3 regions of the Microbacterium forte genome follow, and region 1 is predicted to be linked to each of the others. Evidence: predicted binding sites of a transcription regulator. Region 1 holds the regulator's gene; each other region holds the start of a gene.
What was found. The regulator LexA, encoded in region 1, represses DNA repair genes until DNA is damaged. The targets are predictions, from matches to a motif close to TCGAACANNTGTTCGA.
Positions count from the first base shown of each region.

Region 2: recA (recombinase RecA) is a predicted target of LexA. The motif match lies at 1,147-1,162, and genes of this name have one in related genera.
Region 3: OB895_RS13665 (HNH endonuclease signature motif containing protein) is a predicted target of LexA. The motif match lies at 1,031-1,046, and genes of this name have one in related genera.

Region 1 is NZ_CP116871.1:3,711,428-3,722,021, forward strand. Features, by position in the region: gene smpB (SsrA-binding protein SmpB) at 1-50, shown strand, start outside; gene OB895_RS18020 (S9 family peptidase) at 51-1,910, opposite strand; gene lexA (transcriptional repressor LexA) at 2,020-2,706, opposite strand; gene OB895_RS18030 (LysM peptidoglycan-binding domain-containing protein) at 2,988-3,350, shown strand; gene OB895_RS18035 (histidinol-phosphate transaminase) at 3,442-4,536, shown strand; gene hisB (imidazoleglycerol-phosphate dehydratase HisB) at 4,533-5,150, shown strand; gene hisH (imidazole glycerol phosphate synthase subunit HisH) at 5,147-5,788, shown strand; gene OB895_RS18050 (MinD/ParA family ATP-binding protein) at 5,861-6,919, opposite strand; gene priA (bifunctional 1-(5-phosphoribosyl)-5-((5-phosphoribosylamino)methylideneamino)imidazole-4-carboxamide isomerase/phosphoribosylanthranilate isomerase PriA) at 7,527-8,273, shown strand; gene OB895_RS18060 (SseB family protein) at 8,257-9,081, shown strand; gene OB895_RS18065 (DUF3626 domain-containing protein) at 9,116-9,874, shown strand; gene OB895_RS18070 (DUF1844 domain-containing protein) at 10,024-10,422, opposite strand.
Region 2 is NZ_CP116871.1:871,300-881,893, reverse strand. Features, by position in the region: gene OB895_RS04450 (CinA family protein) at 1-392, shown strand, start outside; gene OB895_RS04445 (helix-turn-helix domain-containing protein) at 534-842, shown strand; gene OB895_RS04440 (DUF3046 domain-containing protein) at 867-1,091, shown strand; gene recA (recombinase RecA) at 1,359-2,402, shown strand; gene OB895_RS04430 (regulatory protein RecX) at 2,442-3,281, shown strand; gene miaB (tRNA (N6-isopentenyl adenosine(37)-C2)-methylthiotransferase MiaB) at 3,352-4,899, shown strand; gene miaA (tRNA (adenosine(37)-N6)-dimethylallyltransferase MiaA) at 4,914-5,852, shown strand; gene OB895_RS04415 (dihydrofolate reductase family protein) at 5,912-6,439, shown strand; gene OB895_RS04410 (GNAT family acetyltransferase) at 6,432-6,905, shown strand; gene dapF (diaminopimelate epimerase) at 6,928-7,800, shown strand; gene OB895_RS04400 (HAD family hydrolase) at 7,800-8,453, shown strand; gene OB895_RS04395 (class I SAM-dependent methyltransferase) at 8,472-9,113, opposite strand; gene hflX (GTPase HflX) at 9,182-10,594, shown strand, end outside.
Region 3 is NZ_CP116871.1:2,821,223-2,831,816, forward strand. Features, by position in the region: gene OB895_RS13665 (HNH endonuclease signature motif containing protein) at 1-1,020, opposite strand, end outside; gene OB895_RS13670 (hypothetical protein) at 1,165-1,614, shown strand; gene OB895_RS13675 (ATP-binding cassette domain-containing protein) at 1,694-3,601, opposite strand; gene OB895_RS13680 (enoyl-CoA hydratase/isomerase family protein) at 3,723-4,784, shown strand; gene OB895_RS13685 (ABC transporter ATP-binding protein) at 4,985-6,712, shown strand; gene OB895_RS13690 (ABC transporter ATP-binding protein) at 6,709-8,952, shown strand; gene OB895_RS13695 (D-alanyl-D-alanine carboxypeptidase family protein) at 9,054-10,594, opposite strand, start outside.

The sequences.
Region 1 (10,594 bases):
CCCGCGAGGCCGACCGCGCGATGCGCCTGCGCAACCGCGTCGGGGAGTGATCAGCGCGCGGGCGTGAAGCCGAACACGCGTCCGAGAAAGCCGAGCTCCCTCTCGAGTGCGTCGATGATGGTCTCGCTCGCACGGAAGCCGTGGCCCTCACCCGGGTAGAGCACGTACTCGTGCTCGACGCCTTGCTGCGCCAGAGCGTCGCGGATCGCTTCGGACTGCGACGGCGGCACGACACGGTCCTCCGCTCCCTGCATGAGCAGCACGGGCACGCCGATCCGATCGGCGTGCGTCAGGGGAGAACGATCGACGTAGAGCGCCTCGGCCTCGGGCAGCGGTCCCACCAGGCCCTCGACGTAGTGCGCCTCGAAGTCGTGCGAGTGCTCGGTCAGCATCCGCAGATCGGCCACGCCGTATCGGCTGATGCCCGCGGCGAACGTGCCGCCCCGCACCAGCGACGAGAGCACCGTCCAGCCGCCGGCCGAGCCCCCGCGGATCGCGATGCGATCGGGGTCGGCGAGCCCGGCGTCGGCGAGGCCGCGCGCCGCGGCGATCACATCGTCGACATCGACCACGCCCCATCCGCCGTCGAGTCGTTCTCGGTAGGCGCGCCCGTATCCCGTCGATCCGCCGTAGTTGACGTCGAGCACGCCGATGCCGCGGCTGGTCCAGAACGCGATGGCCGCGGACGAGGCGCCCGTCACATGGGCGGTCGGGCCGCCGTGCACGAGCACGAGGTAGGGCGGGAGCTCGTCGTCCGCGGCTGAAGCCGACGGGTTCACGGGCTCGTAGACGAAAGCATGGACAGGGCCGTGAGCGCCATCGACCAGGATCTCGGATGCTGCGGGCATCCACGTCGGGTCGGCCGGCGTCGCTCCCGCGACCACCTCTATGTCGCCGGAGTCGACGTCGACGCACCAGACACCTGGCGCGGTCGTCGAGCTGTTGCCGGAGAGGAGCACTCGGGTGCCTGCGACATCGTCGATGCTGACATGGCCGTCGGCGGCAACGGGGATGCGGTGGGCACCGCCGTCCCGCTCGATGACGTCCACCTCGTCGCGTCCGTTCGTGCGCACCGCCACGATGCGACCGTCGGCGAGCGGTCGATACCAGCGATTGCCGAGTACCCAGAGTCCGTACCCCGTGTCGGCGTCCGTGTCGGCGATCCGCTCTGCGGGACCGACCGCTTCGCGGCCGTCGACGCGCTGTCGGTGCAGCGCCCAGCGGCCGGTCGGGTCATCCGAGTACAGGATCTCGCCGTCGTCCGTCCACTCCGGCTGGAGGGCGGCTCGCGTGGGCAGCTCCATCCGGCCGGTGCCGTCGGAGAGCACCAGCGACGCGTCCTGCCACGGCATGCGTTCGCCCGACCATTCGACCCACGCGGCGCGAGTCCCGTCGGGAGACAGCGCAGGATGCGCGTAGAACGACTCTCCCTCCACGAGCACCTTCAGCAGCGTCGGATCGTCGGAGGCGGACCCGTCTGTCGGGATCTCGACGATGCCGCGCTGGTGCGGGTCGACCGAGAGGTCCTCCCGCACCGCGAACAGTCGCCCGTTCTGCAGGCGCAGGCCGCCATGTGCCGGCCCCGCGGGAGTCAGGGGCATCGGGGCGCCACCGCGGGGCATCCGATGCACACGCTGATCCTTGGCCTCGACGAAGAACAGTGTCCCCTCGGCATCCGCCGTCCACGCCCCTCCGCCGTACTCGTGCACGCGCGACCGTGCACTCCAGGGCGCGGGGAGGATCTCGGCGCCGCTGGAACTTCGTACCGTCAGGCGACCGCCCTCGGCAGGCACCGACTCGCCCCACCAGATGTCATCGCCGACGAAGGCGGCGCCGTCGATCCTCGGAGACGACGCGGCGATCCGGTCGGGAGTGAACGGAGAGGGCCAGGTACCGAACGGCGACGACATGGTTCGAGCCTATGGCGCACCGGCTCACGGCGTCACACAGGGTGGGTTTCGGGCCAGGCGACGAGGTCTCCGAGAATGCACGATTCCGGAGGCTCGTGTGCGGAGAGGGTCAGACGGAGCGGAGCACCGCGACGATCTTGCCGAGCACGACGGCCTCGTCGCCGAGGATCGGCTCGAAAGCGGAGTTCCGAGGCAGCAGCCACGTGTGGCCGTCTCGTCGCCGGAGTACCTTGACGGTGGCCTCGCCGTCGAGCATGGCGGCCACGATCTCACCGTTCTCTGCGCTGTTCTGCGAACGGACGACGACCCAGTCGCCATCGCAGATCGCGGCGTCGATCATCGACTCGCCCGACACCTTGAGCATGAACAGGTCGCCCTTGCCGACGAGCTGACGGGGGAGCGGGAAGATCTCCTCGACCTGCTGGTCGGCGGTGATCGGAACGCCGGCGGCGATGCGCCCGACGAGGGGAACCAGTGCGGCGTCTCCGACGGGCGTCGCCACATCGGCAGGGTTCTCACCGCTCGCGCCGGGGAGGTCGATGAGCACCTCCATCGCGCGGGTCTTTCCCGGATCGCGGCGCAGATATCCGCTGAGCTCGAGCTGACCCAGCTGATGAGTCACGCTGGACAGCGACTTGAGTCCGACGGCGTCGCCGATTTCGCGCATGCTCGGCGGGTAGCCGTAGTGACTGATCGACGTCTGGATGACCTCGAGGATCGCCATCTGCTTCGGGCTCAGGCTCTTCCGGCGACGAGTGCGCGGGGCGTCGGCCTCGGGGGCGGAGTTGTCGCTCATGGTGCTCCTCAGGTGTGCGATCCGGCGTCTCAGTTCGAATGTCGGAGGCCCGTGATGGGGTGTTCCTATCGAAACCGTATCCGAGAAACGCGACGATGTGGAAGATCTGTTCGAGCGTGTCGGCCGATTCTCGCACTTCTGTTTCGAAGAACGCTTGACAGATGTTCGAATTCGAAGATAACTTCGGTACGTAGCTTCGCATCCCCGGCTCCCGGCCGAGGCGTGGATGCGAACGCTACGCCAACTTCACCGCCCACGCGGTAGATGCAGAGGAGCACGACATGAGCACCATCACCTTCAGCAGTGCAGCAGTCCTTCCGGCTCGTCCGGCGACGCGGCTCCGGCTGACGGCGCGTGGTCGACGCGTCGTGCTCGCCGTCGCAGCGGTGCCCCTCGCCGTCGGAATCGCCTTCGCGGCGATCAGCGGCGGCAGCGCGATGGCCTCGGGTGAGCAGACGGCGACGGCGACGTTCGCGACCGTGACCGTGATGCCGGGCGACACTCTCTGGTCGATCGCAGAGGGCATCGCGCCCGAGGCCGATCCGCGCGACGTGATCGGCGACATCACACGGCTGAACCTGCTGCGCGGCGGGGAGCTGCAGATCGGTCAGGAGCTGGCGATTCCGGCGCAGTATTCGGAGTGAGCCCGACTTCGCCCGATTCGTGGAGCGAGGCGGGGGAGTTCCCGTTCACACTCGGTCTCGACGGGCATTCATGGGGCGAACGCGGCCTACCATGGGAAGGGTGACTGCATCACTCGACGACCTGCCACTTCGCGACGACCTCCGGGGGCTCACGCCGTACGGAGCGCCTCAAGCGCCTCTCCCGATCGCACTGAACGTCAACGAGAACACGCATCCGGTTCCGGACGCCGTGGCCAGCGACATCCTCGATGACATCGCGGTCGCGCTCCGAGACGTCAACCGCTACCCGGATCGCGAGTTCACCACGCTGCGCGAGGGGTTCGCCGAGTACCTCGGCCACGGTCTCGAGGCGGATCAGATCTGGGCGGGCAACGGGTCGAATGAGGTCCTTCAGCACATCCTGCAGGCATTCGGGGGGCCGGGTCGTACGGCGTTCAGCTTCAGCCCGACCTACTCGATGTACCCGCTGATCTCGAAGGGGACCGGGGCGCGGTGGGTCGCCGGCGCCAGGCAGCCCGACTATACGATCACGCCCGAAGAGGCGGCGGCCCAGGTCAGGGATGTCGACCCCGATGTCATCCTCCTGTGCTCCCCGAACAACCCGACGGGCACACCGCTCGGTCTTGACGTGGTCGAAGCGGTCTACGAGGCATCGACGGGGATCGTGGTCGTCGACGAGGCCTACCAGGAGTTCGCGCCGCGCGAGGCGGCCTCCGCCCTGACACTGCTCGACGGACGCCCTCGGCTCGCCGTGTCTCGCACCATGAGCAAGGCCTTCGCGTTCGCGGGTGCTCGCGTGGGCTACCTCGCCGCCGATCCCGCCTTCATCGACGCCCTGAGGCTCGTGCGTCTGCCGTACCACCTCAGCGCTCTCACTCAGGCGGCGGCGGTGGCCGCACTGCGCAACTCCGACGTGATGCTGGGCATGGTCGAGGAGATCGTCGAGCAGCGGGATCGCATCTCGGCGACGCTCGAGGCCCTCGGCTACACGCCGCACGAGTCGTGGTCGAACTTCGTCCTCTTCGGGGGCGTGGCAGAGCCTCAGAAGATCTGGCAGCAGCTGTACGACCGGGGAGTGCTGATACGCGACGTCGGGATCCCCGGACACCTCCGCGTCACCGCCGGCACCGAGGCGGAGACCACCGCGTTCCTCGATGCCCTCGCCTCGATAGGATCGGCTTCATGAGCACCCCCGCCCAGACCTCCCGCACCGCCACGCGTGTGCGCAGCACGTCGGAGTCCACCGTCGAGCTCGAGCTGAACCTCGACGGCACCGGTGCGAGCCGCATCGACACGTCGGTGCCGTTCTTCGACCACATGCTGACGGCGTTCGCGAAGCACTCTCTCACCGACCTCACCGTGCGCGCATCCGGAGACACGCAGATCGACGCCCACCACACCGTCGAAGACATCTCCATCGTGCTCGGTCAGGCGATCCGCGAGGCGCTGGGCGACAAGTCCGGGATCTCGCGCTACGGCGACGCGCTGGTCCCGCTCGACGAGGCGCTCGCCCAGGCCGTCGTCGACATCTCGGGGCGCCCGTACCTCGTTCACACGGGAGAGCCCGCCGGTTTCGAGCACCACCTCATCGGGGGCCACTTCACCGGGTCGCTGGTGCGCCACTCCTTCGAGGCGATCACGTTCAACGCCGGGCTGACGGTGCACGTGCGCGTCCTCGGTGGCCGTGACCCCCACCACATCGCTGAGGCCGAGTTCAAGGCGTTCGCTCGAGCATTCCGCCAGGCCAAAGCGCTCGACCCCCTGGTCGACGGCATCCCGTCGACGAAGGGTGCGCTGTGAGCTCGGCACCCAGGGTCGCCGTCTTCGACTACGAATCGGGCAACGTCCACTCGGCGGTGAAGGCTCTCGTCGCGGCGGGTGCGGACGCCGTGCTGACGCGCGATCGCAAAGAGGCGCTCGAGGCCGACGGTCTCGTGGTGCCCGGCGTCGGCGCGTTCCAAGCCGTCCGAGACGCGCTCTACGCGCACGGCGGCGACGAGATCATCGACCGTCGCCTCGCAGGCGGACGCCCCGTCCTCGGCATCTGCGTCGGGATGCAGGTTCTCTTCGCACACGGCGTCGAACGCGGGCATGATGCCGAGGGCCTCGGCGAGTGGCCCGGAGCGGTCACCGAACTCAACGCGCCCGTGCTTCCGCACATGGGGTGGAACACCGTCGAGCCGGGCGCCGACTCCGTGCTGTTCAAAGGCATCGAGAACGAGCGCTTCTACTTCGTGCACTCGTACGCCGCGCAGTCGTGGGAGCTCGATGTCATCCCGCCGTTCCCACAGCCCGTGCTCACCTGGTCGACCTACGGAGACCCGTTCCTCGCCGCCGTCGAGAACGGACCGCTCTCGGCGACGCAGTTCCACCCGGAGAAGTCGGGAGAGGCAGGAATCCAGCTGCTCCGCAACTGGGTCGACAGCCTCCGGTCCTGACGAGCAATACCGGGCGCCCCGGATCGAGAGCCCGTCGCACAGCTGCGCGTCGGTGACCGCCCGCGGGGCTGCTCAGAAACCGCGCGCGACCGCGGCTGCGGCCGAGAGCCAGGATCGCTGCGTCGGTGCCGCGAGTGCCCGAAGGCGCAGGTGGCCGTCGACCATCTCGCGGTCGAAGGGAATGCCGACGACCTCGCGCGCGAGAGGCTGGTAACCCGCGATCACGTCCGTCACCTCGGCCGGTGACGCCTTCGGATCGGCCTGGCTGACGATGACCACCGATTCCCGCGCGAGCCGCGCCGAGCGCTCGTCGCGGTCCTCGAGCGCCTCGAGCAGCAGGGCCCCGGCTTCGGCATGGTCATCGCGTGTCGTCGTCGCGACGACGATCTGGTCGGCGAGGTCGATCATCCGCAGCCACATGGGATCGGATTCGTCGTTGCCCGAGTCGATGATGATCAGGCGATAGAACTTGGCCGCGATCGCGTGGATGGAGTCGACGTCGGTGGGCCGGAGCCGGTTCTCGTGCGCGAGTCGGATCGGCTTCGACCGCAGGACATCGTATTTCTCCTGAGGCTGGTGGTGCACGAAGTGCGCGAGGTCCGCAGACTGTCCCTGGGCTCCGAGCAGACGCTGCGTCTGCGGAAGCAGTTCAAGCAGTGTGCGGTCGTGAGCCCCGGTCTCGGTGCGCCAGCCGAGCGTGCCGCGGGTCTGGTTGTTGTCCCATGCGAGTACGCCGGCTCCGCCGTACTGGGCGAAGACCGCTGACAGCAGCACGGTGGCCGGTGTCTTTCCCGCCCCGCCCTTTCCGTTGACGACCGCGACGGTGCGGGGTCCCGGCCAGTGACGGCTTACAGCGTGCTCGTCGTCGCGCACGGCTCGCTCGCGGGCGTTGGGTCCGAGGGAGAATCCGACGCGATTGAGCAGCCCGCGCCCGCCCTGTCGCGCGGGCTCCTCGCGGCGCTCCTCCTGCAGGAACGAGCGTCGTTCTACACCCTGCTCACGCTGCTGACGGCGCGATGATGCCGAAGACGCCGACTCGGCCGCAGCGGCGTTCGGTGCCGGCGGGGGCGCGGTGGTCGGCGCCGGCAGCGGCGGGGTGGGCGGGACGCCGGGGGTCTGGTGCTGCGGCACGCCATTCGCCGGGGTCGGCGTCGACGTCGGCGGGATGTTCGGGGCAGGGGCAGGGGCAGGGGCAGGGATCGGCGCCGCAGGGCTCGCCGCGGAACGGGCGTCAGCACCGGGAGCGGCAGGGCTCTGCGGCCCCGCCCACGCAGCGGGAGGCGGTCCGGGAACCGAGGGGGCTGCAGGCGGTCGGGAGATTGGGTCGGAGGGGCTGACCGCTCGGGGAGTGCCGGCCGGCGGAGTCTCGGCAGATGCTGCCGCCCACGCCGCCGCCGCGGCTGCGCGCGTCCCGGGCAGGGGCGGGATCGACGGCGCGTCGCCGTTCAGCGGTCGCTGGCGTGCATGGTCGGGATTCCCTTCCGGTGCGACCGGCCGCTGTGCGCCGTCATCCGGAGTCTCGGGAGGCAGCGCATTCCCGCGCCGCAGGGGTCCGCCTCCTCGCGGTTCCGCATCGCGCACCATGCAACATCTCCTCACCGACCGAACAGGGGCGTCATCGAGGCTACCGCGTGGCACACGATGTTCTCAGCCGTCATCGTTTTGGAGCGGGCGGATGCGCGGGCTAGTGTCGATTCTCGTGCCGGTGAATCGGCTCTCCATCTCACCTGAGGACGTCATGAACGACTTCGCGCAGTCTCCCTCTCTCACTCTGCTCCCCGCCGTCGATGTCGCCGGCGGCAAGGCAGTCCGTCTCACCCAGGGTGAAGCCGGCACCGAGACCAGTTACGGCGACCCGCTCGACGCCGCGGGGGAGTGGGTCGCGCAGGGCGCGCAGTGGATCCACCTCGTCGACCTCGATGCCGCCTTCGGTCGCGGCAGCAACGCCCCGATCCTCCGCAAGGTCATCAAGCAGTTCAAGAACGTCAACGTCGAGCTGTCCGGCGGCATCCGTGACGATGCGACGCTCGAAGCGGCTCTCGAGAGCGGCGCGACACGGATCAACCTCGGCACGGCCGCGCTCGAGAACCCGGAGTGGGCTGCCGACGTGATCGGCCGCTTCGGCGAGGCGATCGCCGTGGGACTCGACGTCCGCGGCACGACGCTGGCCGCACGCGGCTGGACGAAGGAAGGCGGCGACCTCTGGGAGGTGCTCGAGCGCCTCGAGGATGCCGGTTGCAGCCGCTACGTCGTGACCGACGTCACGAAGGACGGAACGCTCAAGGGCCCGAACCTCGAGCTGCTCCGCGAGGTCACCGCCCGCACGCCGAAGCCTGTCGTGGCCTCCGGGGGCATCTCGAGCCTCGACGACATCGCCGCGCTTCGCGAGCTGGTGCCGCTGGGTGTCGAAGGTGCGATCGTCGGCAAGGCGCTCTACGCCGGCGCCTTCACGTTGGCTGAGGCTCTGGATGTCGCAGGGGACTGACGACGCCTGCAGCCCCGGCTCACAGGGCCACGGCTCACAGGATCATGCCTCGCCGAAGCAGGGAGACTCCGCAGGTGTGCCCTGGGAGGGGCGCAGCTTCGAGTCGAATCCGCATGCGGGGGATGACGGCTCCGCGGACCCGGCGCTTCTCGACGCCCTCCTGCGATTCCGTGCAGGTGAGGGCGCTCAGAGCGAGGTCGTCGACGCGTTCCGCACGGCACGGGTGCTGATACCTCTGGTCGCCGAGAAGGGCGAAGAGGGCGTCGCCCCCAGCGGTCTCGCGGTCGACAAGACGCAGGAGCTCTCCATCGTGACGGTGGCTGCGCCGGACGGTCGCCGGGTGCAGCCGGTGTTCTCCTCGGTCGAGGCGATGCAGCGCTGGGACGCCACGGCGCGACCGATTCCGGTCGACGCAACGCGCGCCGCACTCGCGGCGTCCGCGGACGACACCGACCTCATCGTGCTCGATCCGACCTCCGACACCGAGTTCGTCATCCGTCGCCCGGCAGTGTGGGCGATCGCGCAGGGGCACGGCTGGGAGCCGAGCTTCCTGTCCCCCGAGGTGTTCGGCGCCCTCCAGGCGAGCGTCGCGCACGAACTCGCGGTGATCGATGTCGCAGTCGCCGCCGGCGACCCGGATGCGCGCCTGCGCGGGCCAGAGCTCATCGTCATCCTCGAGCTGGTCGACGGCCTCGAACGCGAAGTGCTCGACGCCGTGCTCGCCCGCCTCGCACAACGCTGGGCGGCGGACGACCGCATCGCCGTGCTCGCCGACTCGCTGACCGTCAAGCTCCGTCGTTCGGCCTGACCGGAGCAGCGCACCCCATCGCTAGGGTTGCTGCATGCCCGTCGCCGTCCTCCTGCACTTCCATCCGGATTGGCCCTTTCGAGACGGCACGGTCATGGATGCGATGGCGAGGGACGGCCGGTATCGTTCACAGTTCGAGACGGGGACGTCGAACGGCGGGCTCACTGCGCATCGGCAAGGCGATCGGTGGCGTTGGGAGAGCCGTCTGTTCGACGGGAGATACGACGCCGGCGCGCCCCACGCGAGACCCGTGTACGGCGCGCTCGACCTCGGCGACGCGCACGGAGCATCCCCACGATTCGGGTCGTCGTTCGTCCGGCTCCGCCCCGAGGCGGCTGCGCGTGCCACGTTCTGCTACCCGGACTCGGTCTTCGAGCCCGACGGCGTCGTCGACCTCCATGGCGTCGACGCTCTGGTCGAGCAGATGCGATCGGGTGACCTCGACCCGCTGGACCGCTACGTCGAGGCGCACGTTCACGGGGGAGTCGACTTCGCGGTGGATGTCGAGGAGATCGTCCTCGACCCCTGCTTTCGCGACTCCGACGCACATGCCGCCGCCGCTCGGCTCGCAGCGGTCGACTTCCATCCCGGTTTCAGGGCTGACACGGCCGCCCTCGATCCGAGGTATCGCGGAGCCGAGTACGTCGAACTGGCGAGGAGTCTGTCGGACGAACTGACGCCCGACGTGGTCGGAGCGGCAGCGCGCTCCGGCATCCATGAGCCGCAGGCGCTGAAGCGGGTCTGGCATCTGCTGGCGCGTTTCGGACGCAGTCCGTCGCATGCGCCCCACTGACTCGTGTGTCGTCGTGGTGCGCGCCGCCGACCGGACCATCTGGGAACCCTGCGACGGAGCCCGCGATGCTCCTGGAACACGGACCGCAGCATTCTGACGCTCAGGTCAGCCGCGTCCCACGGGATCCAGGAGCCCGCCACACGCGGTGACTAGTTGACCGGCCCGGTCCACTTCTCGCCCGGACCCTTGCCGATCGGGTCGGGGATCGTCGATGCCTCGCGGAACGCGAGCTGCAGTGAGCGCAGCCCGTCACGCAGGGAGCGTGCGTGCATGTCGCTGATCTCGGGCGCGCCGGCGGTGATGAGACCGGCCAGAGAGTTGATGAGCTTGCGAGCTTCGTCGAGATCGAGCTGCTCTGCCGCGTGCGGGTCGTCGGCGAGGCCGAGCTTGACGGCTGCCGCGCTCATGAGATGCACGGCTGCGGTGGTGATGACCTCCACCGCCGGAACGTCTGCGATGTCCCGGGTGGCGGAAGATGCCGCCTCCTCCTGCCGTGCCCAGCGCTCTTCGCGCTCGCGTGCAGCCTCGTCCGATGCCTGGTTCGTCACTTCGCCTTGCCTTCTGTTAGACTGTGTCGGGCTCCGGAGCGTCATGCTCCGGTACGAAAGAGGATTCACTTCCCACCCGCGCTTGCCGTTCCAGGCTACCGGGTCTTGCACTCCACCGGATCGCGTCGTGAGGCTGATCCGGCAGGCAGGGTGCATAGCCGGCGTCTGACTG
Region 2 (10,594 bases), 910 kb from region 1:
CGGAATTCGTCTCGGTGCCAGGCGCGTCGGCGTCGCTGCGCGGAGCGATCGTCGCCTACGCCACCCCTGTGAAGCACACGCTTCTGGGGGTCGACGACGACCTGCTCGATGCGTACGGGCCCGTGCACCCCGACGTGGCGCTGCAGATGGCGGCTGGGGCGCGTCGCGCGCTGCAGGTCTCCGGAGTCCCTGCTGACGTTGGCGTCTCGACCACGGGGATCGCGGGACCGGACTCACCCGACGGTCAGCCCGTCGGCACGGTGCACATCGCCGTGGTGACCCCGTACACGTCCGTGAGCGAGGCATTCAGGTTTGACGGCGATCGCGCCCAGATCCGCGCTCAGACGGTCGATGCGGCCGTGGCCATGCTCGTGCGGATCCTGCGGGAATAGCTGATGCGCGGGTTCCGTTATGTCCTATGTGCTCACACCGAAAGCACAGCGTGCGAAGGTAGATTTTGTGAAGGTCGGTAGGACTAGACTGGCGGTCTCCTCGAGGGAGACCTCGAGAAGGCGATCTGGGAGGAGGTTCCGATGATTCTTGTACGACAGGAAATCGGCGATGTGCTGAGGGACTTCCGCCTGCAGAAGGGGCGTACGCTCCGGCAGGTTGCAAGCAAGGCATCCGTGGCCCTGGGCTATCTCAGTGAGGTCGAGCGGGGCCAGAAAGAGGCGTCGAGCGAGATTCTCGCCTCGGTGGCCGATGCTCTGGATGTTCCCATCTCGATCATCATGCGAGAGGTCGGCGACCGCATCTCCGTTCTCGAGGGCATCCAGGTCTTCCCCGATGTCGTTCCCGATGACCTCGTGGCTTCCGTCGAGCCAGAGCTTTCGCTTCACTGAGCGTCGGATTCTCTTCGTTCTCTGATGCGTCGCAGTGAGTTTCTCCGCGCAGTCGACGCGGAATTCGGTGGTCGAGGGTCGTCCCTCGTCAGTGACCTCATTCTGACCCAGCTCGCCGGACGCACTGCGGACCAGGCTCTGGACGCGGGCGTTCCCCCGCGTGACATCTGGCTGGCGCTGTGCGCCGAGACCGATGTGCCTCAGGAGCGGCGGCACGGCGCCGGGCGCCTCGAGCCGCGCAAGCGATGACCCTCCGACGCATACGACGAGCGTTCGACTAACGACATGCCGTGACGGCGTGTCGTCGAATATGTGTTCGAAACGGGCGTAGTCTTCTGCACAAGTGGTTCGGAGACGGTGTTCTCCCTGATTCGCGGAGCTGACGACGCAATGTCCGAGGCCCCTCGTACGGTGAACAGCAAGCCGAAGAGCCATACGCCTTGTCGGAGAGTTCCGCCCAGCCGGGAGGACCGCGACAGCCTACAGGCGGCACCACGCGAGCATAAGGAGCACGTCATGCCATCACCCGCTGACCGCGAGAAGTCCCTCGAGACTGCACTCGCCCAGATCGACCGTCAGTTCGGAAAGGGCTCGGTCATGCGACTGGGCAGCGACGAGCGCGCACCCGTCGCCGTCATTCCGACCGGTTCGATCGCTCTCGATGTCGCCCTCGGCGTCGGAGGGCTCCCGCGTGGACGAATCGTCGAGATCTACGGCCCCGAGTCCTCGGGTAAGACGACGCTCACGCTGCACGCGATTGCAAACGCCCAGCGTGCCGGCGGGATCGCCGCCTTCATCGATGCCGAGCATGCGCTCGACCCCGACTACGCCGCGAAGCTCGGTGTCGACATCGACGCTCTTCTCGTCTCGCAGCCCGATACGGGTGAGCAGGCGCTCGAGATCGCGGACATGCTCGTCCGCTCCGGCGCCATCGATCTGATCGTCATCGACTCCGTCGCGGCTCTCGTGCCTCGGGCCGAGATCGAGGGCGAGATGGGTGACTCCCACGTGGGTCTGCAGGCTCGACTGATGTCGCAGGCACTGCGAAAGCTCACGGGTGGACTCAACCAGACGAACACCACGATGATCTTCATCAACCAGCTGCGCGAGAAGATCGGCGTCTTCTTCGGATCGCCCGAGACCACCGCGGGTGGAAAGGCGCTGAAGTTCTACGCGTCGGTTCGCATGGACATCCGCCGCATCGAGACGCTGAAGGACGGCACCGATGCAGTCGGAAACCGCACCAGGGTCAAGGTGGTGAAGAACAAGATGGCACCGCCGTTCAAGCAGGCGGAGTTCGACATCCTGTATGGCGTCGGCATCTCGCGCGAGGGCAGCCTGATCGACTTCGGTGTCGAGCACGCCATCGTGAAGAAGTCCGGATCGTGGTACACCTACGACGGCGACCAGCTGGGCCAGGGCAAGGAGAACGCGCGGACGTTCCTCCTCAAGAACCCCGATGTCGCGCTTGCGATCGAGATGCAGATCAAGCAAAAGCTCGGCATCGGAGGAGCCACCGAGGCACCTGCTGACGAGCTCGCCGAGCGTCGTCCGGCATGAGCGTGATGGTTCGCGGTTGGGGAACACCCGGAGTGAACCATGAGTGATGGCGGGGGCGGGCCTGAGCAGCTCGCCCCCATCATCCCCCTTTTCGGTCGTGACGACACACGCGCGAAGTCGGTCGACCGGGAAGGTCCGGAGGTCGAAAGCGCGACAGCTCGTTCGGCGCCCGACGCCGGGGTGTGGCAGTCGACAGGGGGCGTCTCGAGCCGCGATTCGAATCCCGTCGCGCCCATCGACTCTCGTGGGCCCAGTGAGCGACATCCTGCTCGCGGCGCAGCGGCTCGGTCCGCACCGCGTCTGCGCGCGTTGCAGTCGCAGGATCTGGGATTCGACGATGTCCCGGGCGTCGACCCCTCCCAATTGCGTGCCGACGCAGAAGAGCTCCTCGTCCGCAAGCTGCGGACTCGTTCGCTCTCTCTGTCGGAAGCGCGGATGGTGCTGAGGGGCTATGAGAAGAACGCCGTGCGGCTCGATGCGGGTGCGATCGATGATGTGATCGATGATTTCTGTCGACGAGGGTACCTCGACGACACGCTTCTCGCCGGCCAGCTGGTGACATCCGGGATCGAGCGCAAGGGGCAGGGACGAGTTGCGCTGTCGAGGGCGCTCTCGCAACGGGGCATTCCTCGCGATGTGATCGATGCGGCCCTTGACGACGTTCCCGACGATGACGCCGAGCGCGCACTCGAGTACGCACGCTCGAAAGCACGAGCCATGTCTCGTCTCGACGGCGACACAGCGCTGCGACGTCTGGTCGGTCAGCTGTCCCGCCGTGGCTACAACGGCTCGGTCGCGATGACAGCCGCCAAGTCTGCCCTTGCTGAGACCTCTTTCGGCTCGTCTTCATCCGGGGTTCGATTCGTCGACTCGGACTGACTGAGGCGAGGGGCTCGAGCCCCTCGCCTCAGCGGCGGTGTCGCGCAACCGCTCGTAGAATGGGGGGATCATGAATATCCCTCGCAGTGAGCCGACGATCATCGCGTCATCGTCCGCAGCAATCGATCTTGATGGACGCCAGCGTTCCTACGAGGTCCGCACCTTCGGCTGCCAGATGAACGTCCACGATTCCGAGCGACTTTCTGGCTCGCTCGAGAGCGCAGGATATGTCCGCGTGACCGACGGTGCCGAGGCCGACGTGGTGATCATCAACACGTGCGCGGTGCGCGACAATGCCGCAGGCAAGCTCTACGGAACCCTGGGCCAGCTCGCCTCGGTGAAGCGACGCAAGGACGGGATGCAGATCGCCGTGGGCGGCTGCCTGGCGCAGATGGACAAGCAGGCCGTGCTGGAGAAAGCGCCGTGGGTCGACGTCGTCTTCGGCACGCACAACATGGGTTCGCTTCCCGGCCTTCTCGAGCGCGCGCGCCACAACGGTGACGCCGAGCTCGAGATCCTGGAGTCGCTCGAGGTGTTCCCCTCGACGCTTCCGACGAAGCGCGATTCTGCGCACAGCGGTTGGGTGTCGATCTCGGTCGGGTGCAACAACACGTGCACCTTCTGCATCGTTCCGAGTCTTCGGGGCAAGGAGAAAGACCGCCGCCCGGGCGACATCCTCAATGAGATCCGCCTGCTCGTCGAAGACGGCGCCATCGAAGTCACTCTGCTCGGACAGAACGTCAACTCCTACGGCGTGGAGTTCGGGGATCGCCAGGCTTTCGGCAAGCTGCTCCGCGCCGCAGGCGAGATCGACGGGCTCGAGCGGATCCGCTTCACGAGTCCTCACCCCGCCGCCTTCACCGACGATGTGATCGACGCGATGGCAGAGACTCCCAACGTGATGCCGCAGCTTCACATGCCGCTCCAGTCCGGCAGCGACCGCATCCTGAAGGCCATGCGCCGGTCGTACCGCAGCGAGAGATTCCTCGGGATCCTCGATCGCGTCCGTGATCGTATTCCGCACGCCGCGATCACCACCGACATCATCGTCGGATTCCCCGGTGAGACGGAGGAGGACTTCGAAGACACGATGCGGGTGGTCGAACAGGCCCGGTTCTCGAGTGCGTTCACGTTCCAGTACTCGATCCGTGAGGGCACACCCGCCGCGACCATGGAGGACCAGATTCCCAAGGCTGTGGTGCAGGAGCGCTACAACCGGCTCATGGCGCTTCAGGAGCGTATCTCCCTCGAGGAGAACCAGAAGCAGGTCGGACGCCAGGTCGATGTCCTCGTGTCGACGGGCGAAGGCAAGAAGGATGCCGAGACCCACCGTCTGACCGGACGCGCCGAGGACAACCGACTCGTCCACTTCGAGGTCACTCCCGGTTCCGCTGTCCCACGGCCCGGTGATGTCGTCTCGGTGACGATCACCCATGCGGCGCCCTTCCACCTGCTCGCAGACGACCCGACAGGCCTCCCGTTGCAGATCCGTCGCACGCGTGGCGGGGACGCCTGGGACCGAGGACAGGCAGAGTCCTGTGCAGTGCCGGCACCGACGTCCGGCGATGGCACGCGTGCCGTATCCCTCGGTCTGCCGACGCTCCGCGTCGGCAGGTGACCACTGCTCGAGGAATGACCGATCCGGCGTCGAGCGACGCGGACAGGGTTCCGCGGCTCTGGGCGATCGTGGGCGCGACAGGAACGGGCAAGAGCGATCTCGCCCTCGATCTCGCTGAGGTGCTGCGCAGCCGAGGCAACGCCGCCGAGATCGTGAACGCCGACGCCATGCAGCTCTACCGCGGAATGGACATCGGCACGGCGAAACTGGCCCCGGACGATCGCAGGGGGATTCCCCACCACCTGTTCGACGTGCGGGAGGTGCAGGAGGAAGCCGCCGTCGCCTGGTACCAGCCGCTGGCGCGGTCCGTGATCACGGGCATCCAGCGACGCGGGGCCGACGCCATCCTCGTGGGCGGATCGGGTCTGTACGTGTCCAGCGTCGTGTTCGACTTCGCCTTCCCGCCGCGTGATCCGGTGATCCGGGAGCGGCTCGAACGCGAGCTCGAAAGCGAGGGTGTCGGTGGCATGCTCGACCGGCTGCGAAAGCTCGATCCCGCGACGGCCTCCCGCGTCGACCCCAAGAATGCAAGACGCGTGATCCGTGCGCTCGAAGTCCTCGAGCAGGGCAGCGTCACGCACGGCGCGTCTCTGCCGGAACAGCCCGCGCTCTGGCAGGCCGACACGCGTCTCATCGGCCTGCACGTCGACCGCGGAGCCCTGGTCGAGAGGCTGGACGCCCGCGTCGAGCGCATGTGGCAAGCGGGCCTGGTCGACGAGGTGCAGGGGCTCCGTCGCGAGGGGCTCGAGAACGGCGTGACAGCTCGGCGCGCCATCGGCTACAGCCAGGCGCTCGCGCAGATCGATGGCCGGCTCACTCAGGCCGAGGCGATCGCCGAGACACAGGCGCTCACCCGCCGCTACGCCCGCCGCCAGGTGTCGTGGTTCAAGCGCTATCCCGGCCTCACGTGGCACGAACCACCGGTGGACGCCGCTTCGCTCGTCGCCCCCTGAGCCCGCAGACTCACCGATCTCGGTGGCTGGATGTCGGTGCCTGGTGAGATGGTTGATCAATGGCCACCCACTTCTACACCGCGAGCAGCATCGACGGTTTCATCGCGACTGATCAGCACTCCCTCGACTGGCTCCTGAAGCAGGACATCGACGAAGAAGGACCCATGTCGTACGCCGGCTTCGAGAAGACGATCGGTGCTCTGGCGATGGGAGCATCGACATACGAATGGGTCATGCGCCACGAGGAAGGGCGATGGGGGTACGAGCAGCCGACATGGGTCTTCGCCCACCGACCGCTCGAGCTTCCGGCCGGCGCTGACATTCGCGCGGCGCAGGGTGACGTCGCCGCCGTGCACTCCGAGATGGTCGCGGCCGCCGGGGGCAAGGATCTGTGGGTCGTCGGCGGTGGCGACCTGGCCGGGCAGTTCGCCGATGCCGGTCTTCTCGACGAGGTGTGGGTGCAGTACGCGCCTGTGACACTCGGCTCGGGGGCGCCGTTGCTGCCGAGAGCACTGGACCTCGAGCTTCTCGAGGTCGCACGCAACCGCAACTTCATGTGCGGCCGTTACCGTGTGCTGCATGGCTGAGCCGTCGACTCCCGTGAGCTCGCGCGAGACCTGGGAGGTCCGCGCATTCGATCGTGCGGATACGGAGTCTGTGGTGGCTCTCTGGACCGAGGCTGGCCTCACGCGGCCGTGGAACGACCCCCGGCTCGACATCGAGCGCAAGCTCACGGTGCAGCCCGAGCTGTTCCTGGTCGTCGAGGACGAGGAACGGTCGACATCAGCGCGGATCATCGGCACCGTGATGGCGGGTTACGACGGGCACAGGGGATGGCTGTACTACCTGGCCACCGCCCGGTCGCACCGTCATCAGGGGATCGCGCGCTCTCTCGTGCGCGAAGCCGAGCGACTTCTTCTGGATATGGGCTGCCCGAAGGTGCAGCTCATGGTCAGAGAGGGCAACGAGGAAGCGCTGGGCTTCTACGACGACCTCGGATACGAGCGATTCTCGGTGTCGAACACGGGCAGGCGTCTGATCGTCGACGCATAGCCGAGATCTCTAGACTGGGTGGATGGTCGCATTCACCAAAGGACACGGCACCGGCAACGACTTCGTCATCATCGCCGACCCCGACGGCGCTCTCGAACTGAGCGCCGAGCAGGTCGCCGTCCTCTGCGATCGACACCGAGGCATCGGCGCCGACGGCATCCTTCGTGTGGTGCGCTCTGCGGCGATCGCAGACGGGCAGGCTGCTCTCGCGGAGGAGCCCGCCGCCGAGTGGTTCATGGACTACCGCAATGCAGACGGGTCCATCGCTGAGATGTGCGGCAACGGCATCCGCGTCTTCGTGCATTATCTCGTGCGCTCCGGCCTCGCCACGATCGAGCCCGGTTCCACACTCCCGATCGGAACGCGTGCGGGTGTCCGCGACGTGACGCGCAGCGAGACGGGGTACCAGGTGGATCTCGGCTTGTGGAAGCTCTCCGGCGATGACCCGCTCGTCACTGCCGACGGGCTCCCTGTCACGAGACCCGGTCTGGGCATCGACGTCGGAAATCCGCATGTCGTGGTCGCACTCGCCTCCGAGGCGGAGCTGTCGTCTCTCGAGCTGCACCGCGCTCCCGTGCTCGATCCCGCCCCTCCCGCGGGGGCGAACGTCGAGTTCGTCGTCCCGGGGGAGCCGCTGGTGAGGGACGGCATCGGACACGTCTCGATGCGCGTCTCGGAGCGCGGCGTGGGGGAGACCCTCAGCTGTGGCACGGGTGTCGCGGCCACGGCTCTTGCCGTGCGCTACTGGGCCGGCTCGAAGGCACCCGACAACTGGCGCGTGGAGGTCCCGGGCGGCACTCTCGGTGTGCGCATGTTCCCTGCAGAGGACGGTGAGCACGTCGCCCTCTCCGGGCCGGCCCAGCTCGTCTTCAGCGGCGAGGTCGACCTGATCTGATGTCGACGACCGGCCAGATCGACCTGGTCGTCTTCGACTGTGACGGGGTGCTCGTAGACAGCGAGAAGCTCTCGATCGAGGTGGATCGCAGGGTTCTCGCAGACCTCGGATGGTCTCTCTCCCACGACGAGATCCTGCACCGGTTCGTCGGACGCTCCTCCGCGCACTTCCGCGCTGAGGTCGAAGCACACCGGGGACGACCGCTTCCCGACGACTGGGAGGCGCCCTACCAGCCGTGGTACCTCGACGCATTCGCGCGCGAGCTGACGGCGGTGGACGGGGTCGAGGCAGCGCTGGACGAGATCACGACAGCGACGTGCGTCGCATCGAGTGGCGCCCATGCGAAGATCCGGCGGACGCTCGGCCAGACGGGGCTCCTGCCGCGATTCGACGGGCGGATCTTCAGCGCAGACGACGTCGCGAACGGCAAGCCTGCCCCTGATCTCTTCCTGCACGCGGCTGAGCGGCTCGGCGTCAGCCCTGAACGCTGCGTGGTGGTCGAGGACAGTCGATTCGGAGTCCAGGCCGCCCGCGCCGCGGGCATGCGTGTTCTCGGCTATGCCGGCGGACTCACCCCAGCTGAGTGGCTGGAGCGCGAGGGCGCCATCGTGTTCACGGATATGCGCGATCTTCCAGAACTCGCGGGTCGGTGACGTCGTCGCTGCGAGGGCTCAGACGAGCGTGATCGGCTCGGTCGGAGGGGTTCCGTGCTTGCGCACCTTCAGGATGCGGTACCCCTTGGACGTGGCGGTCCGATGGACGCTGAAACCAGGGTGGAACGTCGAGCCGATCCACCGTTGCAGCGAATCCGCGCCGAGGTTGCGCTGCACGACGAGCCAGGCGTCGCTGCGCTCGTCGAGCCGGGGGATCCACTTCTCGAGCAGTCCGTGAAGTTCGTTCTTGCCCACTCTGATCGGCGGGTTCGAACGGATCGAGCGGAATGTGACGTCGGCGGGAACATCTTCGGGCAAGGAGGCGTTGATGTTCTTGAGACCATGAGCCGCGGCGTTGCGCCGCACGAGATCGAGAGCCCGCTCATTCACGTCGACGGCCCACACGGTCGCATGGGGCGCAGCCAGCGCCATCGACAGCGTGATGGGCCCCCACCCGCTTCCGAGGTCGAGAAGATGGCCTCCCGGCGGAACCGGGGGCATGTTTGCGAGAAGGACGGCTGTACCGGCATCCAGCCGATCCGGGCTGAAGACGCCGCCAGCAGTGGTGACGTCCAGCTCTCGGCCTGCGAGCGTCACACGGATCGATCGCAGGTTCTCGGGGCTTGCCGGGGCCGCGGTGAAGTAATGGTCGGACCCCATACCGTGAGCGTAGCGGACAGCGCGGGCTAAGGTTAAGGCTCGCAACAAAACCCAGAGATTAGGGACGGATGACGGAGACCACCACACACTCCACAGGTGACGAAGCAGTCGATCGCGTACTCGCGAATGCGGAGAAGCGGACGGAGGCTCGTGTCTTCGGCGCCGCGCAGGCGCTGCAAGACCAGTCGACGGCCTCGCACGCCTCGTCGGACGGCGACCAGTGGGACCTCGAGGATCGTCATGCGCTGCGGCGCGTCGGCGGTCTCTCCACCGAACTCGAAGATGTCACAGAGGTCGAGTACCGGCAGCTGCGCCTCGAGAACGTGGTGCTGGTCGGCGTGTACCCGCAGGGGGCCCAGGACGATGCGGAGAACTCGCTTCGTGAGCTGGCGGCCCTCGCTGAGACCGCGGGCGCGGTCGTGCTCGACGGCGTTCTGCAGCGACGACCGCATCCGGACGCCGCGACCTACATCGGCCGAGGCAAGGCGCAGGAGTTGAAGGGCATCGTCGCAGCCACCGGCGCCGACACCGTGATCGCCGACACCGAACTCGCCCCCAGCCAGCGACGAGCCCTCGAGGACGTCGTCAAGGTCAAGGTCATCGATCGCACCACCGTGATCCTCGACATCTTCAGTCAGCACGCCAAGAGTCGGGAGGGCAAGGCGCAGGTCGAACTGGCGCAGCTCGAATACCTGCTGCCGCGTCTGCGCGGCTGGGGTGACTCGATGAGCCGTCAGGCGGGTGGCCAGGTCGGTGCCGGCGGCGCCGGTATGGGCTCGCGCGGCCCCGGTGAGACGAAGATCGAGCTCGACCGTCGCCGGATCCGCACCAAGATGGCGCTGCTGCGCCGACAGATCCGCGACTACGGCCCGGCGCGAGAGGCGAAGCGGGCCGAGCGGAAGCGCAACACGATTCCGTCCGTCGCGATCGCGGGCTACACCAACGCCGGCAAGTCGAGCCTGCTCAACGCTCTGACGAGCGCCGGGGTGCTCGTGGAGAACGCGCTGTTCGCGACGCTGGACGCGACGGTGCGCCGGTCGGAGACCTCAGACGGACGTGTGTACACGCTGACCGACACCGTCGGGTTCGTTCGCAACCTTCCGCACCAGCTCGTGGAGGCGTTCCGTTCGACGCTCGAAGAGGTCGGCGAGGCGGATGTCGTGCTGCATGTGGTCGACGGATCGCACCCCGATCCCGCCGGTCAGCTGCAGACCGTGCGTGACGTGATGGGCGACGTCGGCGTGCGTGACATGCCGGAGATCGTCGTCTTCAACAAGGCGGATCTCATCGCCGACGATGAGCGTCTCGTGCTGCAGGGCCTCGAGCCCAAAGCGCATTTCGTCTCGTCGCGTTCGGGTGAGGGCATCGAGGAGCTTCGAGCAGCCATCGAAGAGGCGCTTCCGAAGCCCGCTGTCGAGGTTCACGCGGTGGTTCCGTATGACCGCGGCGATCTGGTCGCGGCGATCCACGAGACGGGGATG
Region 3 (10,594 bases), 890 kb from region 1:
GGCGATATCGGGGTGCAGCGGCCCGTGTCCGTCGAGCTGCGCGGGGCGATGGTCGCACCCCGCGAGCGTGGTCGCGGCGACTGTGACTTGGATGCGCCCCTGGATGTTGTCGAGTCCTGAGCCGTTTGCCGCGCTCGGATCGGAGGCGAGCAGGAGGTCGATCAGCAGATCTACCCGCACCTGATCGATCGTGCGGGTGTCGGACGGGATGTGTTCGACCGTGGGGCCGGTCGGATCGGTTGTGAAAGTCCCGTCGCCGAAGATCGCGTAATCGTCACGCGACGGGTCGTCTTGCGCGATGTCGTCCGGATAGATCGGATTCTCGCCGTCGTCCATCGGATCGAGCGTCGGCTCACGGTCGTTCCGCCCGGCGATGACGACGTGCGCGAGTCGGGTGAGCCGGTCGAGGACCGCCGTCGCGAGATGCTCGGGGAGCACGACTGTCAGCGCACACAGACCGTCTCCTGCCGGGCGTACGGTGACTGTGCGCTCCGACTTCGAGCGCGCATGGCGCTCGGCGACCGTGGAGCCTGCCAGGACGGCGGCCAGCTCGCGCAGGTGCGCTCGTGTTCGTGCAGGGGTCTCCCGCTCGGCCACGATGACCGCGACCGTGTCGTACAGCGGCAGCACATCGGCATCCGCTCGCCCGTTGTTGACCGCCTCCCGGACCACTCCTGCGGCCCGCACGATCTCGCGGACATGCGCCGCCGTGATGCGGCCGGCCCTGAAAGCCGAACGCACACCGGGGTGGCTGGCGGCGAGAAAGCCGGCATCGGTGAACGCGTATTCGACGCTGCCCTGAGTGAGGCGGCCCGCCGCGGAGTACTCCGCGATCATCGACCTGTGGATGGCGTCGCGGTGGAACGGGTTCTCGTCGGAGTCAGACCGGCTCAGGCGCATCCGCTCGGCAAGAAGATCGGACGCCTCGGCTTCGAGGCGTGCGATCTGTCGCCGCTTCTCGACCCACGAGTCGAGCAGCTCAGCGCGTTGCTCGAGGTCGGAATCGGTGGCGGATGTCATGCTCCGACTCTAGTAGATTTGTTCGAAGGTCGAGCAGAACATCGGAATGGAAGAAGGTGGAATCGTGGGAACCGACAACGGATCGTTGCCTTCCTGTGAACAAGACACAGACATCTGGAAGGGTGCCGCTGGCAGACTGGACGTATGGTGACGTTGCTGCTGGACCAGACGCAACTCGAGATCGTGCTCTCGCCGATCGAACGTGCGGCGAGCTTCCACCGCGACAATGTGAGGCTCGTGCGCGACACCATCACCAAGGTCCAGCTGATCGACGACGCATGGACCTGGTTGCGTGGCGTGCCGAATCCGGGAACGCACATCCCCGGGGTGCTCGCCGCCGGAACGTGGAAGGCTGCGGGCAGCGTCGACTTCGTCCTCATCCGCCGCCGACGTCCCAGCGTCGTCATCGACCTCTCCGGTGACGAGCAGTACCGACGACTGATCCTCACGACGAGGCACGGCCTCGCTCTGACCCAGGCGCTCCGACTCGACGTGTCGGATGAACCGGCAGACGTCGAGGAGATCGTGGCCACATCGCCCACGCCGGTGTCGAAGGGGAGTCGCCGTCCGGTGATCCGCCCACGGCCCGCCTGAGGGATCCGAGAACGAGCGAACGCCCTCCTCAGCCTCACGGCGCGGAGGTCGTTCGCGTCGGTGCCCTCGAGGGGTGACCTCAGGAGCGGTCGTGCTCGCCCTCGTGGTGCTCGTGGTGCTGGCCCTCGTGCTGCTCGTGGTGGTCGCCCTCGTGGTGCTCGTGGTGCGCGTCCTCGTGGTGCTCGCCATCGCGACCATCGTTCGCCTCGTGAGCGGCATCCGCCTCTGTCTCCGCCTCTGCTGAGACGTCGACTTCTCCGAGCGGGTAGTCCTTGGGCTCGTCCTCGTAGTACGCGCGAGCAGCGGCGGCGAGCATCGAGGTGACGGCAGCCGAACGAGGGTCGTCGTCGCCAGACGCTTCAGCCGACGCGTCGTCCGACGACTCGTCGGACTCGTCGGACTCGTGTGCCTCGGCGAAGAACTCGACTCCGGAGTGCTCGCCGGTGCCGTCTTCGTTCGCAGTCGGGTCTGTCGCGTCAGGGACGTGACCGTCGGTGTCGTCGCTGACGCGGGCGTCGGTGTCGTCGGCGTGAGCGTCCGGCGCGTCGGCCGGGGCGGTGCCGAAGAGGATGTCGTCGAACGACGGCTGGGCGTTCGCCGCTTCGGTGTCCGCGGGCGTCTGCGGCTCGGTCGATCCACCTGCCGGGTCATCATCGCCGTGGGCGTCCTCGCGGCCCGCATGCGCGGCCTCCGACGCGACGTCGGCCGCATCTTCCGCGTCGTTCGCATCCGAGGCATCGGCCGCATAGCGGAGCTCCGCCGCGGCGTACTCGACGTCACGAGCCGCATCCGCCGCATCAGCCGCGTCGTCGGCCTCGGCATCCGCCGCGTCGGCCTCTGCGCGGGCGGCGTCGGCCGCGTCCGCATCGGATTCGGAGAGAACCGACGCATCCGCATCGGTCGCAGCTGCATCGGACTCGGACACATCGGACCCCGCGACATCCAGAGCCTGCAGGGTCTCGGAATCGGCGTGGTCGGAGTCGGCCACGTCCGACGACTCGGATGGCGCGGCGGAATCGACGACAGGCGCTCCGACATCCGCGACCGGCGCTGCGGAATCGACCGGCGCGGCGGTGATGGCCTGCGGCGCGAGCCTGCCGCCGCGGACGAGCTCGATGAAGACGTCCTCGAGAGTGGGGCCGCGCTGCACCAGGGTGGCGAGGGCGATGCCGGCCGATGCCGCGATGGCGCCGACGGCTCCCGCGTTGCTGCCGCGAACCGTGAGACCCGATCGGAGCACCTCGACCTCGAGGCCGGCCGCCGAGAGCGCGGACTTCAGTGCGGCACGATCCGCCGCGTCGACCACGACAGAACCGGCAGAAGGGTCGGCGAGCGTCTCGATGCCGCTCGAGAGAACGAGCTGGCCCTTCGAGAGCACGAGCACGTGGTCTGCGACCTGTTCGATCTCGCTCAGCACGTGCGAGGAGACGAGAACCGTGCGGCCCTCGTCGGCGAGGCGACGCAGAAGGAGGCGGATCCAGCGGATGCCCTCAGGGTCGAGGCCGTTGGCCGGCTCGTCGAAGACCAGAGCGCCGGGGTCGCCGAGCAGCGCGTGTGCCACGCTCAGCCGCTGACGCATTCCGAGCGAGAAGCTGCCGATGCGACCTTCGGCCTCGTGCTCGAGACCGACCAGCGAGAGGACCTCGTCGACACGCGAGAGCGGGATGCCGTTGGCCTTGGCAGCGATCGTCAGCTGGCGTGAGGCCGAGCGGCGGGGCCGATACGCGGTCTCCTCCAGGACGGAACCGATCGTGCGCAGCGGGTGACGCAGCTCTGCATGCGAGACTCCGCCGATCGTGGCGGTGCCGCTCGTGGCGCGCACCTGGCCGAGGAGGATGCGCAGGGTGGTGGTCTTGCCGGCGCCGTTCGGGCCGAGGAAAGCGGTCACGACACCGGGCTCGACTCGCGCGGAGAAGTCGGACACCGCCGTCACGTCGTTGAAGCGCTTCGTGACGTGCGTGAACTCGAGCACCTGTCCGTCGGGCATCTGCGACCTCTCGTTGCAGTGGGCAGTTCTGTCTATCCTGCCGGAAAAGCCGCAGGATCGTGCATTTACCCTACGAACGCGGCCGGATGCAAGGGTCCGTCGAGCGGGTAGCCTGGCACCCGTGACCGAATCCAGCGCTGCTTCCCGGGTCCTCGTCCGCACCGAAGGGGCCCTCGGCAGGCTGACCCTGAACCGGTCGGAAGCGATCAACGCGCTCGACCCCGGGATGATCCAGCAGCTCACCGAGGCCCTCGAGCGTTGGCGGGACGACACCGATGTGCAGATCGTCGTCATCGACGGCGCGGGCGAGCGAGGCATGTGCGCGGGGGGAGACGTTCGCGCACTGCATGGGCAGATCGTGGCCGGACGCACTGAGGAGACCGCCGAGTTCTTCCGCGCCGAGTACGCGTTGAACGCGATGATCGCCGAGTACCCGAAGCCCATCGTCTCCATCGCCGACGGCATCACGATGGGCGGCGGCGTCGGCCTGTCGGGTCACGCGGCCATCCGCATCGTCACCGAGCGTTCCCGGCTGGCGATGCCCGAGACGCGCATCGGATTCACCCCCGACGTCGGCGGCACGTGGCTGCTGGGGCGGATGCCAGGGCGATTCGGGGAGTACTTCGGACTCACGGGCTCGACGATGAACGGAGCGGATGCGGTGCTGCTCGGCTTCGCCGACCACTTCGTGCCGTCCGACCGGCTGGATGCGCTGCGCGAGGCGCTGGCCTATCGTGCCGACCCGACCGGGCCGGCCGAGATCGTGCTGCTGTTCGACGAGACCCCCGAGCCGTCTGCGCTCCCGGCGTCACGCGAATGGATCGACCGCGCGTTCTCGTCCGACACGATCGCGGAGACCGTGTCGCGGCTCCGTTCCGAGGAGGCTGCGGATGCCGCGGCGACCGCGGACCTGCTCGAGAGCCTGGCACCGACCGGACTCGCCGTCACCCTCGACGCCGTCAGGGAGGCACGTCGACTCCCGAACCTGCGCGCCGCTCTCGAGGGCGAGTACCGCCGCGTGATGTGGTTCGTGACGCAGCATCCCGATCTGGTCGAGGGCATCCGCGCGCAGGTCGTCGACAAGGACCGCAATCCGAAGTGGAACCCGGCGACCATCGCCGAGCTCCCGTCGGATGCCGGTGCCGATGCTCGGGATTTCGTGCCCGAACGCTCGCTCTTCTGAGGTATTTCGATATATCTGCGGTTGTTCGCCGCGGTGCATAAACCGCTGGCCGCGGGCCAAATGGTTCGCTGTCAGCGAAGGTCCGCCCATCGGGGGATACGAATGTCCGAAGTTCATGCCACTCTTGCTTGTGCGCGATCGTCGGCCTGCGTCCGCCCGTCGGGAGATCCGCCGATTCATCCTTCCTAGAAAGTCCGCCTGTGCTGGGAAAAATCCTCCTCCGTTATCTCGCCCGCTATAAATGGCTGCTCGCGGCCGTCCTGGTGTTCCAGTTCGCCAGCGCGCTCGCCACCCTCTACCTCCCGCGCCTGAACGAAGACATCATCAACAAGGGCGTCGCCCAGTCGGACACCGACTACATCTGGCGCACCGGTCTCTTCATGCTCGCCGTCTCGCTCGGGCAGATCATCGCCTCGGTCATCGCCACCTACTTCGCCGCCCGCGCGTCCATGGGTGCGGGCCGCGACATCCGCGCCGACGTCTTCGCCAAGGTCAGCGGATTCTCCGAGCGCGAGGTGTCGCAGTTCGGTGCAGGCTCCCTCATCACGCGCAACACGAACGACGTGCAGCAGGTGCAGATGCTCGCGATGATGGGCGCCACCATGCTCGTCACCGCGCCGCTGCTCGCGATCGGCGGCATCATCTTCGCCGTGCAGACGAACATCGGTCTGAGCTGGCTCATCGCCGTGTCCGTGCCGCTGCTGCTGATCGTCGCCGGGCTCGTCGTCAGCCGCATGGTTCCGCTGTTCCGCAGCTACCAGGGCAAGCTCGACACCGTGAACCGCGTGCTGCGCGAGCAGCTCACAGGTGTGCGCGTCGTGCGGGCCTTCGTCCGGGAGAGCATCGAAGAAGAGCGCTTCCGCGGAGCCAACACCGACATCATGGTGGTCGGCCGCAAGGTCGGCTCGCTGTTCGTGCTGCTGTTCCCGCTGTTCATGCTGATCCTCAACGTCACGATCGTGGCAGTCGTGTGGTTCGGCGGCATCGAGGTCAACAGCGGCACGGTGCAGGTCGGCACGATCTTCGCGTTCATGCAGTACATCGGTCAGATCATGGGCGGCGTCATCATGGCCAGCTTCATGGCGATCATGATCCCGCGCGCCGCGGTCTCGGCCGAGCGCATCGGCGAGGTCCTCGACACGCAGTCGAGCATGGAGCGTCCGGCGAACGGCGTCACCGACTTCCCGACGCCTGGCTCGGTCGCCTTCGACGACGTCGAGTTCACCTACCCCGGGGCCGACTCTCCCGTGCTCAAGGGCATCAGCTTCGCTGCAGAGCCCGGCGAGACCGTCGCGATCGTGGGGTCGACCGGTGCGGGCAAGACGACACTCGTGTCGTTGATCCCGCGACTCTTCGACGTCTCGGGCGGAGCCGTCCTCGTCGGCGGCACGGATGTCCGCGAGGCGGATGTCGAATCGCTGTGGGCGACGATCGGTCTCGTTCCGCAGCGCCCGTTCCTCTTCACCGGCACGGTGGCGTCGAACCTCCGCTACGGCAGAGAGGACGCGACCGACGAAGAGCTCTGGCATGCCCTCGAGATCGCACAGGGCCGCGACTTCGTCGAGGAGATGCCGCAGGGCCTCGAATCGCGCATCACGCAGGGCGGCACGAACGTCTCGGGCGGACAGCGTCAGCGTCTGGCGATCGCCCGCGCGATCGTGCGTCAGCCGCAGATCCTGGTGTTCGACGACTCGTTCTCGGCTCTCGACCTCACCACCGACGCCCGATTGAGGCAGGCGCTATGGCGTGAGCTGCCGCACGTGACCAAGATCGTGGTCGCGCAGCGCGTCTCGTCCATCACCGATGCGAACCGCATCGTCGTGCTCGAAGGGGGCACCATGGTCGGCGTCGGCACGCACGAGGAGCTCCTCGAGACGAGCACCACGTACCGAGAGATCGTCGAATCGCAGCTGGGGGTGGACGCATGAGCGAGCAGAACACGCCCCAGACCCGCCGCGGCCGTGCAGCCAAGGCGACGGCCGCGACCACTGCGGTCGAGCCCGAGATGACCGAAGAAGAGAAGTACGAAGCCGAGCTCGCCGAGAAGGCGCGCCAGGACGGCGGCGGCTGGGACAGCGTCGCACCCGGCAAGGCCGACAACTTCGGCAAGAGCTTCGGTCGGATGATCGGGCTGCTCAAGCCGTCGGCCGTGTGGTTCATCCTCGTGTCGATCGCCGGCGCCGTCGGCGTCGTGCTGACGGTCGCCGCGCCGAAGGTGCTCGGCGAGGCCACGAACCTCATCTACAAGGGCTTCATCTCGGTGCAGCTCGCGCAGGCGAACGGGGACTTCCCCGGATTCCCCGCCGGCACCCCGCAGGACGATGTCGTCGCCGCGCTCCGTCAGGGCGGGCAGGACGACTTCGCCAACCAGGTCGAGGCTCTCGGCAGCTTCAGGGTCGGTGACGGAGTCGACTTCGACGCGCTGCGCTGGGTCATCATCGCCGTGCTGGCGATCTACATCACCGCCGCCTTCCTCAGCTGGCTCCAGGGCTACGTGATCAACGTCATCATGGTCCGCACCATGTGGCGCCTTCGCGAAGCGGTCGAGGCGAAGATCAACCGCCTGCCCCTGTCGTACTTCGACAAAGTGCAGCGCGGAGACCTGATCTCCCGTGTGACCAACGACATCGACAACATCACGCAGACCATGCAGCAGTCGCTGTCCGGTGCGATCACGGCCGTTCTCACCGTTGTGGGAGTGCTCGTGCTGATGTTCTCGATCTCGTGGCAGCTCGCGCTCGTCGCGCTGGTCGCGCTCCCGCTCATGGGTGTGATCTTCGGTGTCATCGGCCCTCGGTCGCAGAAGGCCTTCGGCACCCAGTGGCGCAAGGTCGGTCGCCTGAACGCCCGCGTCGAGGAGGCTTTCTCCGGCCACGCGCTGGTCAAGGTCTTCGGTCGCGAGCAGGATGCGCTGGAGAAGTTCAAGGACGAGAACGAGGAGCTGTTCCAGGCGAGCTTCAAGGCGCAGTTCCTCTCCGGCATCATCATGCCGGCGATGACCTTCGTCGGCAGTCTCACCTATGTGGGCATCGCCGTGCTCGGCGGTCTCATGGTCGCGAGCGGGCAGCTGCGTCTCGGAGACGTGCAGGCGTTCATCCAGTACTCGCAGCAGTTCACGCAGCCGCTGTCGGAGCTCGGTGGAATGGCCGCGGTCGTGCAGTCGGGAACGGCGTCGGCCGAGCGGGTGTTCGAGCTGCTCGACACCGAAGAGCAGGAGGCCGACGCCGCAGATGCTCCGAAGCTCGCCGACGGCAAGGGCGTCGTGGAGTTCGAGAACGTCGCGTTCTCGTACACGCCCGAGCGTCCGCTCATCAGAGACCTCTCTTTCCGGGTCGAGCCCGGTCAGACGGTCGCGATCGTCGGTCCGACCGGAGCGGGCAAGACGACGCTCGTCAACCTGATCATGCGGTTCTACGAACTGAACGGCGGGCGGATCCTGCTCGACGGTCAGGACATCTCCGAGGTCACGCGCGAGCAGCTGCGCTCACGCACCGGCATGGTGCTGCAGGACCCGTGGCTGTTCGCCGGCAGCATTCGCGAGAACATCCGATACGGACGCTCCACGGCGACCGACGACGAGGTTCTCGAGGCGGCGAAGGCGACGTATGTCGATCGCTTCGTGCGCTCGCTCCCCGAGGGCTACGACACGGTGCTCGACGAGGACGCGTCGAACGTCTCGGCGGGTGAGCGTCAGCTGATCACGATCGCGCGAGCGTTCGTCGCTCAGCCGTCGATCCTGATCCTCGACGAGGCGACGTCGGCGGTCGACACCCGCACCGAGGTGCTGCTGCAGCACGCGATGGCGGCGTTGCGACAGGGACGCACCTCGTTCGTGATCGCTCACCGACTGTCGACGATCCGCGACGCCGACCTCATCCTCGTGATGGAACACGGCGACATCGTCGAGAAGGGCACGCACGACGAGCTCATCACGGCGCAGGGCGCGTACTGGCGCCTCTACCAGTCGCAGTTCGAGCAGGCGGCCACCGACATCGACGCAGAGGACGCACTCACGGGTTCGACCCCTGTCGTCGTCAGCGGCGACGCCGAAGAAGCTGCGGCGGCGGCACAGGTCGGGGTCTCGGTGGGGGCGCAGGTTCCTGCCGCCGAAGCCGCTGCGGCACAGTCCGTCGTCGAACGCTCGGACGACGGGGGCCAGAAGGGCTGATCCGCACGACGGCCGATCCGCACGACGGTCGATCCGCACGCCGTCCGAGAAGCAGAATGCCCCGACTCCCGTTCATCCGGGGGCGGGGCATTCTGCTGTCGTCAGCGCTGAGCTTCGGTGATGCCGAGGAGCTCGAGTGGATGGGTCAGGCGCCACCACGGGCTCGGGGCATCGACGTCATCGGCGAGCGACAGCGACGTCGTCACCGTGTTCAACGGTCCTGAGCTCGTCAACGTGCCGACCTCGTCGCCCGACTCGCGGTTGTCGCCCAGGGAGAAGTCCGTCGAAGCCTCGGCCATCGCGCCGTTCCACAGCACGATGCCGGCATCGGCATCCGTCACCACATCGGCGGTCGCGCCCCACGGCGTCGTGACCGTGCCGACGACCGTGCCGGCCGCGACAGCGGGGGCCTGCTGCTCCAATGCCGTCTCGACCTGCGAGAACAGCGAACGGGTCTGGGCGAGGCGCTGCTCATCGTCGGCCTGCCCGAGAACGGACGCATAGAGGTGCACGGTCGTGTCGTCGATTGTGATGACCTTCGCGGTCAACAGGTTCCAACTGTCGCCGAGCGTGCCGGTCTTGACTCCGACCACGCCAGGATCCGCCAGCATCCCGTTCGTGTTCACCACTGTGCCGGCGCCCGGAAGATCGACAGACGGAGTGCCGACGATGCCGGCGAACACGGGGTTCTGCATCGCCAGTTCGGCCAGCGCGACGAGCGACTCAGGCGTGGCCGTGTTGCGGGCGTCGAACCCCGATGGGGTCACGATCGTGATGCTGTCGAGGCCACGGTCGCGCAGCCACACCTCCGCCGCAGCGGTGAACGCCGAGGGGGAGCCCCAGATCTCCTGAGAGAGACGGTCGATGTAGTTGTTCGCCGAACCGAGCAGCGTTCCCTGCAGGAGCTGGAACTCGGTGAGAGTGCCGCCCACGGGCACGTCGAGCGCCGACTGATCGGAGCGGCGGTAGTCCCAGTACGCCAGGTTGTCCGCCCGCGTGAACGAGAACTCCGGGCCCTGCTCGCCCACGGCGAGAGGCATCCGATCGAGCACCATCAGACTCGAGACCACTTTGGTGACGCTCGCGATCGCCGCCGCATCGAGCGATGACGACGTCGTGCCGATGCCGCCGATTCCCACGGCGGCGCTTCCCTGGGTGGGCCAGGTGATGGCGGCTGCGGGCGCGGCGACCGTGGAGAGCTCCACTGCCTGCACGGTCGGCGCCACCTCGTGCAACGGCCACAGCATGGCCGACCCGACATAGGTGCCGAGCAATCCGACGAGAACGCCGAGCGGGACCAGCACGCCGGGGCGGGTGATCGCCGGGCGCAGATGCGCTCCGGTCAGAAGTGCGCCGCCGCTCGCGGCGGGAGGCGTGTCATCGAGCGCCTCCGTTGCCGGGTGCCGCGCCACTTCGACCGCGTCGACCCACGTCAGGGGCGTCCCACCGCTGGCGCCCTCTGCCCACTGGGCGTGGGGAGTCGTCTCGGGAGTCTCGAGAGCCGCCTCGAGAGCGATGAGTCCGGGGGCGTCGTCAGCATCTGATCTGGGTGCCGCATCCGTCGTGCCGGCCGACGAGACGTCGGCATCAGGAAGCGCCGCAGTCGAACCGGCGGGCTCCGACGAGTCAGCCGCGGCACCGG